2 linked regions of the Arthrobacter crystallopoietes genome follow. The protein of the gene in region 1 interacts with the protein of each later gene in a pairwise test. Links are inferred from orthologs where the notes say so. Each region holds a gene or a part of one and is shown on either strand. Other genes may lie near its edges.

Evidence for each region.
Region 2: the proteins of ndk (region 1) and AC20117_RS10675 interact in binary tests that used the Escherichia coli proteins (3 or more experiments, as listed by UniProt). The link is inferred for Arthrobacter crystallopoietes from one-to-one orthologs.

What each region holds. Positions count from the first base shown.
Region 1 is NZ_CP018863.1:4,234,121-4,238,641, reverse strand. What follows is about bases 1-2,852. They hold ndk (nucleoside-diphosphate kinase), read left to right. Parts: upstream 1-1,144; coding sequence 1,145-1,561; downstream 1,562-2,852. Other genes in these bases: AC20117_RS19495 (Rne/Rng family ribonuclease), read left to right, coding at 2,752-2,852; AC20117_RS19500 (vitamin K epoxide reductase family protein), read right to left, coding at 1,672-2,328; AC20117_RS19510 (DUF4233 domain-containing protein), read left to right, coding at 606-1,073; AC20117_RS19515 (bifunctional folylpolyglutamate synthase/dihydrofolate synthase), read left to right, coding at 1-602. In the rest of the region: more of AC20117_RS19495, read left to right, coding at 2,853-4,521. UniProt on the Escherichia coli protein: Major role in the synthesis of nucleoside triphosphates other than ATP. The ATP gamma phosphate is transferred to the NDP beta phosphate via a ping-pong mechanism, using a phosphorylated active-site intermediate.
Region 2 is NZ_CP018863.1:2,274,502-2,279,110, reverse strand. The notes cover bases 434-3,373. They hold AC20117_RS10675 (uracil-DNA glycosylase), read left to right. Parts: upstream 434-1,494; coding sequence 1,495-2,253; downstream 2,254-3,373. Other genes in these bases: AC20117_RS10665 (threonine/serine exporter family protein), read right to left, coding at 3,238-3,373; AC20117_RS10670 (siderophore-interacting protein), read left to right, coding at 2,348-3,208; AC20117_RS10680 (DUF3263 domain-containing protein), read right to left, coding at 1,027-1,335; AC20117_RS10685 (LytR C-terminal domain-containing protein), read right to left, coding at 434-959. Outside these bases: AC20117_RS10690 (cold-shock protein), read right to left, coding at 1-90; more of AC20117_RS10685, read right to left, coding at 261-433; more of AC20117_RS10665, read right to left, coding at 3,374-4,609. UniProt on the Escherichia coli protein: Excises uracil residues from the DNA which can arise as a result of misincorporation of dUMP residues by DNA polymerase or due to deamination of cytosine.

The sequences.
Region 1 (4,521 bases):
CCGGTCTGGCTGGACGCTACGAAGACCTGCTGTTGCCGCTGCACGGGGCGCACCAGGCGCAGAATGCTGCAGTCGCCGTGGCGGCCCTTGAGGCGTTCCTGGGCGGCGGTGTGAAGGAGCTGAACATCGAACTGCTGCGCGAGGGGTTCAGCCAGGTCACCTCGCCGGGCCGCCTCGAAGTGGTCCGGACCGCGCCCACCGTGATTGTCGATGCCGCCCACAACCCGGACGGCATGCGCGCGACGGCCGCCGCGGTGAAAGAGGCCTTCAACCTCTCGCGGCTGGTGCCGATCGTTGGTGTGCTGCAGGAAAAGGACGCCATCGGCCTGCTTGAGCAGCTGAAGGAACACCTGGGCGAACTGGTGGACGAGATCTGCGTGACGGCGTCCAATTCGCCGCGTGCCATCCCGGCTGAGCAGTTGGCGGAGGATGCAATGGCCGCCGGCTTTGCCGAAGATTCCATCCACGTGGCCCAGAAGCTGGACGACGCGATCGAATGGGCAGTGGAACGGGCCGAAGCACAGAACGATCTCGCCGGCGGAGTCCTGATCACGGGGTCCATCACCTTGGTCGCCGATGCACGCATACTGCTGGGGAAATAACACATGGCGAAACTGACAAAAGCACAACGTGAATGGCGTCCGGATATGCCGAAGAAGCGGCGTTCCATCAAGGTCATGTTCGCCTCGACGGTGCTCCTGCTGGAGGCCTTCGTCGTGTTCTTCGGGACCCTCGTGGCTTTCGGACTGCACAAGGACCGCTTCCCGCAGCCGGTGATTCTCAGCGTCGGCATTGCCCTGGCCCTGGTGCTGGTGTTCTGCTGCGCGCTGGTCCGCAAGCCCGCCGGAATAGCCCTGGGCTGGATCCTGCAGCTGCTGATCATCGCTACCGGATTCGTCGAGCCGATGATGTTCGTCGTCGGCGTGCTGTTCGCGCTGACCTGGTGGTACGGGGTGCGGACGGGGATGCGGCTGGACCGGGAGAATGCCCAGCGCGACGCCCAACAAGCCGAATGGGAACGAACCCACCCGGAAGAAAGGCCGCAGCCGGGGCCGGAGGCAGCAGACAGCTAGCCGGCGGCGGCGTCGCATAGGATTGAACGGGCTCTCGAGCCAGAACTGAAGCGATTTGAGGAGAAGAAAACGTGAGCGTTGAACGCACTCTTGTACTGGTCAAGCCGGACGGTGTGACCCGCGGGCTGACCGGAACCATCCTGGCCCGGGTGGAAGCCAAGGGATACAAGCTCGTCGAGCTGAAACTGGTCAACGCAACCCGTGAACTGCTGGAGCAGCACTACGCCGAGCATGTCGGCAAGCCGTTCTACGAGCCGCTGGTGGAGTTCATGCTCAGCGGGCCGATTGCGGCAGCCGTCTTCGAAGGGCAGCGCGTGATCGAGGGATTCCGTTCGTTGGCTGGATCAACGGAACCGACGGCGTCGGCACCGGGGACAATCCGCGGCGATCTCGGCCGTGACTGGGGCCTGAAGGTCCAGCAGAACCTTGTGCACGGTTCGGATTCGCCGGAGTCCGCCGAGCGCGAGATCGGCATCTGGTTCAGCTGAACCTCCCGCAGCCCGGTCTCCGGCTGCATCGGCAAAGGCCGCGTACATCCTCGCCGGATGTGCGCGGCCTTTGCCGTACGGGGGTTAGCGGCACCTCGCTGCCGCCGGCATCAACCGCCGAGGAACACGTTCATAAAGCGGATGAAAACGCTCGCCGCAGTGGCTACCCAGAGGATGATCGTCAGGGTCCACGCCCAGTCGCTGGCGAAGGCGACCACACCGGCCGGCGCCTTGATCGCCCCGTGCACCAGGTTGCGTACGGTCACCATGACGAACATCGGGATCATCATGGCCCAGACCACTATGCAGTAGATGCACAGGATAAAGATGTCGAACAGCGCCTGGCTCCACAGCCAGACCACGAAGATGAAACCCAGCGTCACCCCGACCTGCAGTCCGATCCAGTACCAGCGGCGGAGCCGGGCGCCGGCGAGCATCGCCATCGCCGTCGTAATCGGCACTGCAAAGGCCACGATCCCGATGAACGGATTCGGAAACCCGAAGATTGCTGCCTGCCACGTTTTGAATACTTCGCCGCAGGAGACCCACGGATTAACGTCGCAGCTGGTGACGTGGCCCGGGTCTACGTAGACGGCCAGCCGCTCCAGGACAAGGATGGCCGAAGCGATCCAACCGACGACGCCGGTGGCGAGCAGGAGCCAAGCGAAGGGTTTGTGCCGAAAATGTACCGCTACGGCGTTGTCCGGACGATGTCCGGCCGGGACGGTTTCTGCGCCGGATTCGGCGTGGGCCGTATGGTGGTTCACCGGGCTCCTCTTCCATCAGGGAATGTCTGGGACGATTCTATCCGCTGCAGAAGCGCCAAATGATAACGAAAACCGGGCCTATATGAGAGAATGGCTCTTGGCTGGTAATGGAACCACATGCCACTACCGGTCCAGCGACAGGCTTCCAGGTTTGTCGGCGATGCTTCCGATATCGGAGCCCATCATCCGGATGGGCCCTGCGGAATCCGCCAGATGACCCTACCGATGAAGAGAATATATGCGGTAGTAGGAAAAGCGCCGCTGGTCCCTGAGTGTACCGCGCCCCACAGATGGCGCGAGCTCGGGAGATACGACAAGGACTTCCGGTGACGGGTGGCCACGTGGCCCGAAGGATAACCGGCTACTTTCCTTGGCGGTACCGGAATGTGGCCGGTGCCTCCAGGGGCTGGAGTGCAGTAATAAATGGATAATGAACAGGTAAACCCGGCAACATCCGAACAGTCGGATACTCCCGGAGCAGCGGGCACGGACAGCGCCGCCGCAATCGCAACACCAGAAGCAACCGAAACTACGGCCAAGGCGCCGGTCAAACGGGCCACCCGGGCCCGACGCAAGCCCGCGGCGGAAACGGCGGAGGCCCCGTCGACAGCCGCGACGGAGGACATCGCAGCAACCGCCGTTGCGGCTACGGATATGGCAGCGCAGCCCGCCGAAGCAGCCGCCGGCCAGGGCGCCGGGGAAGAAGCAGCACCGGCGAAGACCCGCGTGCGCCGGACCCGCAAGACGGCATCGGCACCGGCCGACGAAGGTTCGGCAGCGGGCGTCGCAGTACCGCCCATGCCGACAGAACCTCCCGCAATGGTGGCCGAGGATACAGCTTCGGCAGCAGAGCCGGCTGAAGACGCGGCCGTGGCGAAAGCCCCGCGCAAGCGCAGGAAGGCGCAGCCCCGGACTGAAGCACCGGAGGTCGCCGTGGACAGCGCAGCCCCGCAGGAAGCCGCCGTTGAAACGGCACCGGATGCCGCCGGCGCCGAGTCCGGGACTGTAGCGGAGCCTGGCGAAGCGGATACCTCTGGAAGCACCGTTCCCGCCACGCGCAGCACCCGCACCCGTGCACGCCGAACGGCGGCTCCGAAAGCCACGCAGGAGAGCCCCGACGCAGCCGGACCGGATGCGTCCCCCACAGATACGTCGGCCCCAGCTCCGTCTGGCACAGAGCCGTCTGCCGCAGAGCCGTCTGCCGCAGAGCCGGTTTCCGGCCAGGCCACCGAGAATACAGCCGCGGCAGGGGAAGAGGCGGAAGAGGCCAACGAGCCAGCGGTGCTGAGCCCCTTCGCTGTCCCCGAATCGCCCGTACAGGTCCTCTTCCACGCGCCTGACCTGACCGCTGTCCGCCCCGTCCGTCCGGCCGCCGCCGAGGAAGAGACCGACGAGGATGAAGAAAGCGGCCGTCGCCGCAGCCGCCGGAACCGCCGCAGCAAGGGCCGGAACCGTGCCGACGCAGCCGAAACCGGCACCGAGACCGAGACGGAGACCCAGGGTGAAGGCGCCGAAGAAGCCGCTACAGAGTCCGGCGACGGCGTAACTGCCCGCCGCCGTCGTCGTCGGCGCCGCGGCGACCAGGACCTCGAGCTGACCGGCGGCCAGGACGATGATCCGCCCAACACGGTGACCCGCGTACGCGCTCCGCGTCCGGTCAGCGAGACCCCGCCCAGCGACCGCGTCTCCTCGGTGAAGGGCTCCACCCGGCTTGAGGCCAAGAAGCAGCGCCGGCGTGAATCGCGCGAAACCGGCAGGCGGCGCCAGGTCATCACCGAGGCAGAGTTCCTGGCCCGGCGTGAATCCGTGGACCGCCAGATGATTGTCCGCCAGCGCGATGACAGGATCCAGATCGGTGTCCTTGAAGACGGCGTGCTGGCCGAGCATTTCGTGTCCAAGACGCAGCAAGATTCCCTGATCGGCAACGTCTACGTTGGCAAGGTCCAGAACGTGCTGCCGAGCATGGAAGCGGCGTTCGTTGACATTGGGCGCGGCCGCAATGCCGTGCTGTACGCCGGCGAGGTCAACTGGGAGGCCGCGCATCTGGAGGGCCAGCCCCGCCGGATCGAGAACGCACTGAAGTCCGGCGACTCGGTGCTCGTCCAGGTCACGAAGGACCCGGTAGGCCACAAGGGTGCCCGCCTGACCAGCCAGATCTCGCTGCCCGGCCGCTTCCTCGTCTACGTGCCCGGC
Region 2 (4,609 bases), 2.0 Mb from region 1 along the record:
ATGCACAAATACGTCAGCTTCGTTTTCATCGACGGTGATAAAGCCGTAGCCTTTTTCCGCGTTGAACCATTTGACGGTTCCCTGCGCCATATGCTCTCCATATTTCTAGACCTGGCCCCGCCGCCTCTGTTTCCGGCGCCGGAGATGCGCTCACTCTACCCACGCTGCAGCGCGGGTGTGAGCGGCGGCACAGAGATGTTATGGAGGTGTAATACGGGGCCGGCCGAAGACTCTCGGAACCGGCGGAAACAGGGACGTGATCAGCTGTTTTGCTGGAATCCGGGGCCCAGCACCACGGTGACATATTCGGAGACCGCACTCTGCGCGGTCTCGCGCAGGTCCGTGATGCCCAGGAGTTCGCCCAGCGCCTGCGCGTTGGCGCCCTGGCCGGGGTTGTAGAAGATCACGGAGTTGGCCATGGGCGTGCCCTGCCAGTTGTCCACGACCCCGACGGCCCAGCCGTCTGACGTGACCGTCTGCGAGACCGCGCCGCCGAGCCCGGTGACGCCGACGCTGTTGAAGATCAGCACCGGATCGGCTTTATTCACGGCCGCCGCAGCCTCGGCGGCCTCATCCGCGGGCTCCTCGGCCGGTTCCTCGGCGGCCTCGGTGGTGGCGTCCGCAGTGGGCGCCTCGGCAGTCTCCGTGGCCTCTCCCGCTGCGTCCACAGTTGGTTCACTGGCGTCATCCGTGGGTTCGGCCGTTCCCTCAGCGGCATGCGGGGATGCCGACTTGGCCGAGGGCGCCGCGGTGGCTTGGAGTTCCGTGCTTGCGCCGCCCGCTCCGAGCAGCGGCAGGACGAAGAAGGACAGGACGCCGACGGCGAGCGCCAGTACGGTAGCCAGGATGATCAGGCCGAGTCCGCTGGATTTCGCCGCGGCCATGTGGGCCCGGTGGACGCCGTGGCGGTCTGAAGTTTCGGGCACCTGGTCAAACTCGTCCCGGGAATACTTGGTCATCGCTAAGAGTGCGTCCTTAGTTGTATCGAAAATATCTGCGCGGTCGGTCGAACCGTTTGACCCGAGGCTAGGCGTCCGTGCCCAGCCGGCGGGCAGTGCGTGCGCGCTGACGGGACGTCCGCAGCCTGCGCAACCGCTTGACCAGCATCGGATCGTGGGCCAGCGCCTCTTCGGTGTCGATCAGGCCGTTGAGGATCTGATAGTAGTGCGTGGCGGACATATCGAAGAGCTCGCGGATGGCCTGTTCCTTGGCACCCGCATACTTCCACCACTGCCGTTCCAGCGCCAGCATTTTCTGGTCGCGTTCGCTCAGCGGGCTCGATGAATCCAGCTCGGCGTCAAGGGAAAACGCACTGGCATCGACGGAACCAGCCAAGACACACCATCACTTCCGTTTTGTTTGCAGGGGAAACTGTCCTCCACCATGGTAACGAATCACTAGCCTGTCATTTGTGCACGCCGCGGCGCCCGCGCATGGCGCCTAAGGTTGGACGGCGGTTCGCCCGCCCGGGCAGCGATCAGCGACCATAGGAAGATGACTGACGACGACGGCGCACTGTTCCAGCTTCCGGCCACGGGGTCAGCGGTGGCCACCCGGGAACCTTTTCCGTTCTCTGCCCCGGCCGCACTGGATGAAGTCATGCATCCCGAGTGGGCCGAAGTCCTGGCGCCGGTGACGCAAACGGTGCATGAGCTGGCTGCCTACCTTGAACAGCGGCGCGCCGCCGGCGGTGAAATCCTGCCGGCGCCCGCCAACATTCTGCGGGCCTTCCAGCGGCCGCTCTCGGCCGTCAAAGTCCTTGTGATCGGGCAGGATCCTTACCCTACGCCCGGGCATTCGATCGGCCTGTGTTTCGCGGTGGAAGGCCATGTTCGGCCGCTGCCGCGCAGCCTGGCCAACATTTACAAGGAGCTGGACTCGGACCTGGGCATTCCCCCGGCACCGCACGGGGATCTGACTGCCTGGGCTGATCAGGGGGTGCTGCTGCTCAACCGGGTCCTCACGGTGGAGGCTGGCAAGACCGGGGCGCACCGTCGCAAGGGGTGGGAAGAGCTGACCGAGCTGGCGGTCAAGTCGCTCGTGGCGCGGGGCGGTCCGCTGGTGGTGGTCCTGTGGGGCAGGGATGCCCAGAACCTGACACCCTTGCTGGACGCCGTGCCGCGGATCGAATCCGCGCACCCCAGTCCGTTGTCCGCCTCACGCGGCTTCTTTGGTTCCCGCCCCTTCAGCCGGATCAACGAACTGCTCCGGGCGCAGGGCGCGGATCCGGTGGACTGGCGGTTGCCACAGTAATAGTGGTTGGGAACAAAACCTGTGGTGGGTTAGGTTGTCCTTAGTAGTACCCCATCAGCCTTCCCCACGCCTTGCGTATTCAGGAGCCGTTTTCATGTCTGCCCAGCCCGGAGCCCGCCCCGCCCGTCCACGAAAGCCCCAGACGAACCTTCAGGTGCTGCGGACCGAACGCCTCTCCGAACACATGGTCCGGGTTTTCGCCGGAGGCGAGGGCTTCGGGAAGTTCGCGGCCAAGGACGCCACGGACCAGTACGTGAAGATCTTCTTCCTCGACCCGGAACTGGATGTTGAGCTCCCGGTGGACGTCGCAGAGTTGAAGGAGACCCTGCCAGCGGACAAGCTGCCGGTCACCCGCACCTACACGGTCCGCAACGTGGACCATACCGCCGGCGAAATCGCCATTGACTTTGTCGTGCATGGCGACGAGGGACTGGCGGGACCGTGGGCGCTCAAGGCCCAGACCGGGGACTGGGTCATGTTCACCGGTCCGGGCGGAGCCTACTCTCCCAACCCCGACGCCGACTGGTACCTCCTGGCCGGAGACGATTCCGCGCTGCCGGCCATCGGCGCGGCCATCGAAGCGTTGCCGGCACACGCCATCGGACATGCCCTGATCGAGGTGGATTCCGAAGCGGACATCCAGGAGCTCCATGCTCCCGCCGGCCTCCAGTTCCACTGGCTCTTCCGCGAGGGCCAGGTCCCGGGCACCACCACGCTGCTGCGGGATGCGGTGGCGACGCTGGCTTGGCCTGCCGGTGACGTGGATGCGTTTGTCCACGGCGAGCGCGGTGCCATCAAATCGCTGCGCGACGTGCTGTTCAAGGAGCGCGGGCTGCACCGCAAGCAGGTTTCCATCTCCGGCTACTGGGCCTACGGCCGGGCCGAGGACGCGTTCCAGGCGGAAAAGCGGACCGAGGTCGGGCAGATCTTTCCGGAGAACTACCCGGCCACCTAGGCCTGTCGGCGGCTAAGCGGCCGCACCAGTTAGCGGCGGCGGTTCCTGCGGCGGCCTTCGTTTGAGCCCATGTCCCGGGTGAAGGGCTGAGCCAAATTGTCGCCGAGGACCGTGCCGCCCGAGATCGCCAGGATCACCGTCAGCGCACCGAAGAGGTTGAGCACGCCCACGAAGGGGTCGTCCACGTTGACCGTCAGGTCGTAGGTGCCGCGGAAGACGGACAGCCCGGGCAGCAGGAACAGGATCGCGGGCACCGCCACAACCAGCTGCGGTGAGCCCATCCGCAAGCCGACAATGCGGCCCAGGAAACCAATAACGACGGCGGCCAGCGCCGGACCTATCCGCTCCCCGATTCCGGCCATGAGGACAAGGTCGTAGAGCAGCAGTGCCACGAGACCGACCAAGGCCGTCGGCACCAGCATGCTGAGCTTGGTTTGCTCGGTGATGCAGATGGCCATGGTGGCGATCATGAGCAGCAGCGCCCGCACCACATAGGGGTATTCGCCCTCCCCGTTCACGAAGACCTCGGGCAGGCTGACGCCCACCAGTTCGCCGCCCACCAGGCCCACGGCCACACCGGAGGCGATGGCGGCAAAGGTGAGGAAGGCAGAGAGGAAACGGCCGGCCGCCGTGACGGGGAAGCCGTTGATCGCATCCTGGGTCGCAGAGACCAGTCGGCCTGTCGGCAGGAGGTAAAGTATCCCGCCCGCGATCACCAGCGACGGGCTCAACGGAACCTGCAGCTGCCAGAACAGCAGGGCAACCGCCGTGGCTAGGCAGGATCCGATCGCGGTGACAAAGAAGTCCGGAACCCGCCATTTGCCCAGCTTGCGGCCCAGCAGACCCATCAGCACGGTTGACAGCATGGCCACCAGCGACGCGAAGATCCCGCCGCCGAGGAACGCCACGATGGAACCGGCGAAAACGCCGCCGGCGCCGATGGCCATCCACTTGGCAAACGGCTTGGGCCGTGCGGCGATCTCCTGCAGCCGCTCCTTGGCCTCGGTCCGCCCCACACCACCGTTGACGATGTCCGTGACCAGCTGGTGTACCAGGGACAAACCGGCGTAGTTGTTCGTCCAGGACCGCACCACGCGCATCAGGGTCAGCGGGACTGTATCCGCCTTGGCATAGTTGATCAGCACGGACTGGTTGGTGATGTCGACGTCGATCTCGCGCAGCCCAAAGGCCGCGGTCACGGCAATGATGCTCGTTTCCACTTCCAGGGCGCCGGCGCCGTAGCGGAACATGGTCTCGGCCAGATCCAGCGCAAAATCAAGGGTGAGCCGGGCGGAGGTGTCCACACCGGCGGCCTGGATCATGGGGTTGGCATACGGGCTCCCCGCGAGCCGTTCAACAATGCTCATCGGGGCCGTGGGCGGCGCCTCGCCCTGCACCAGT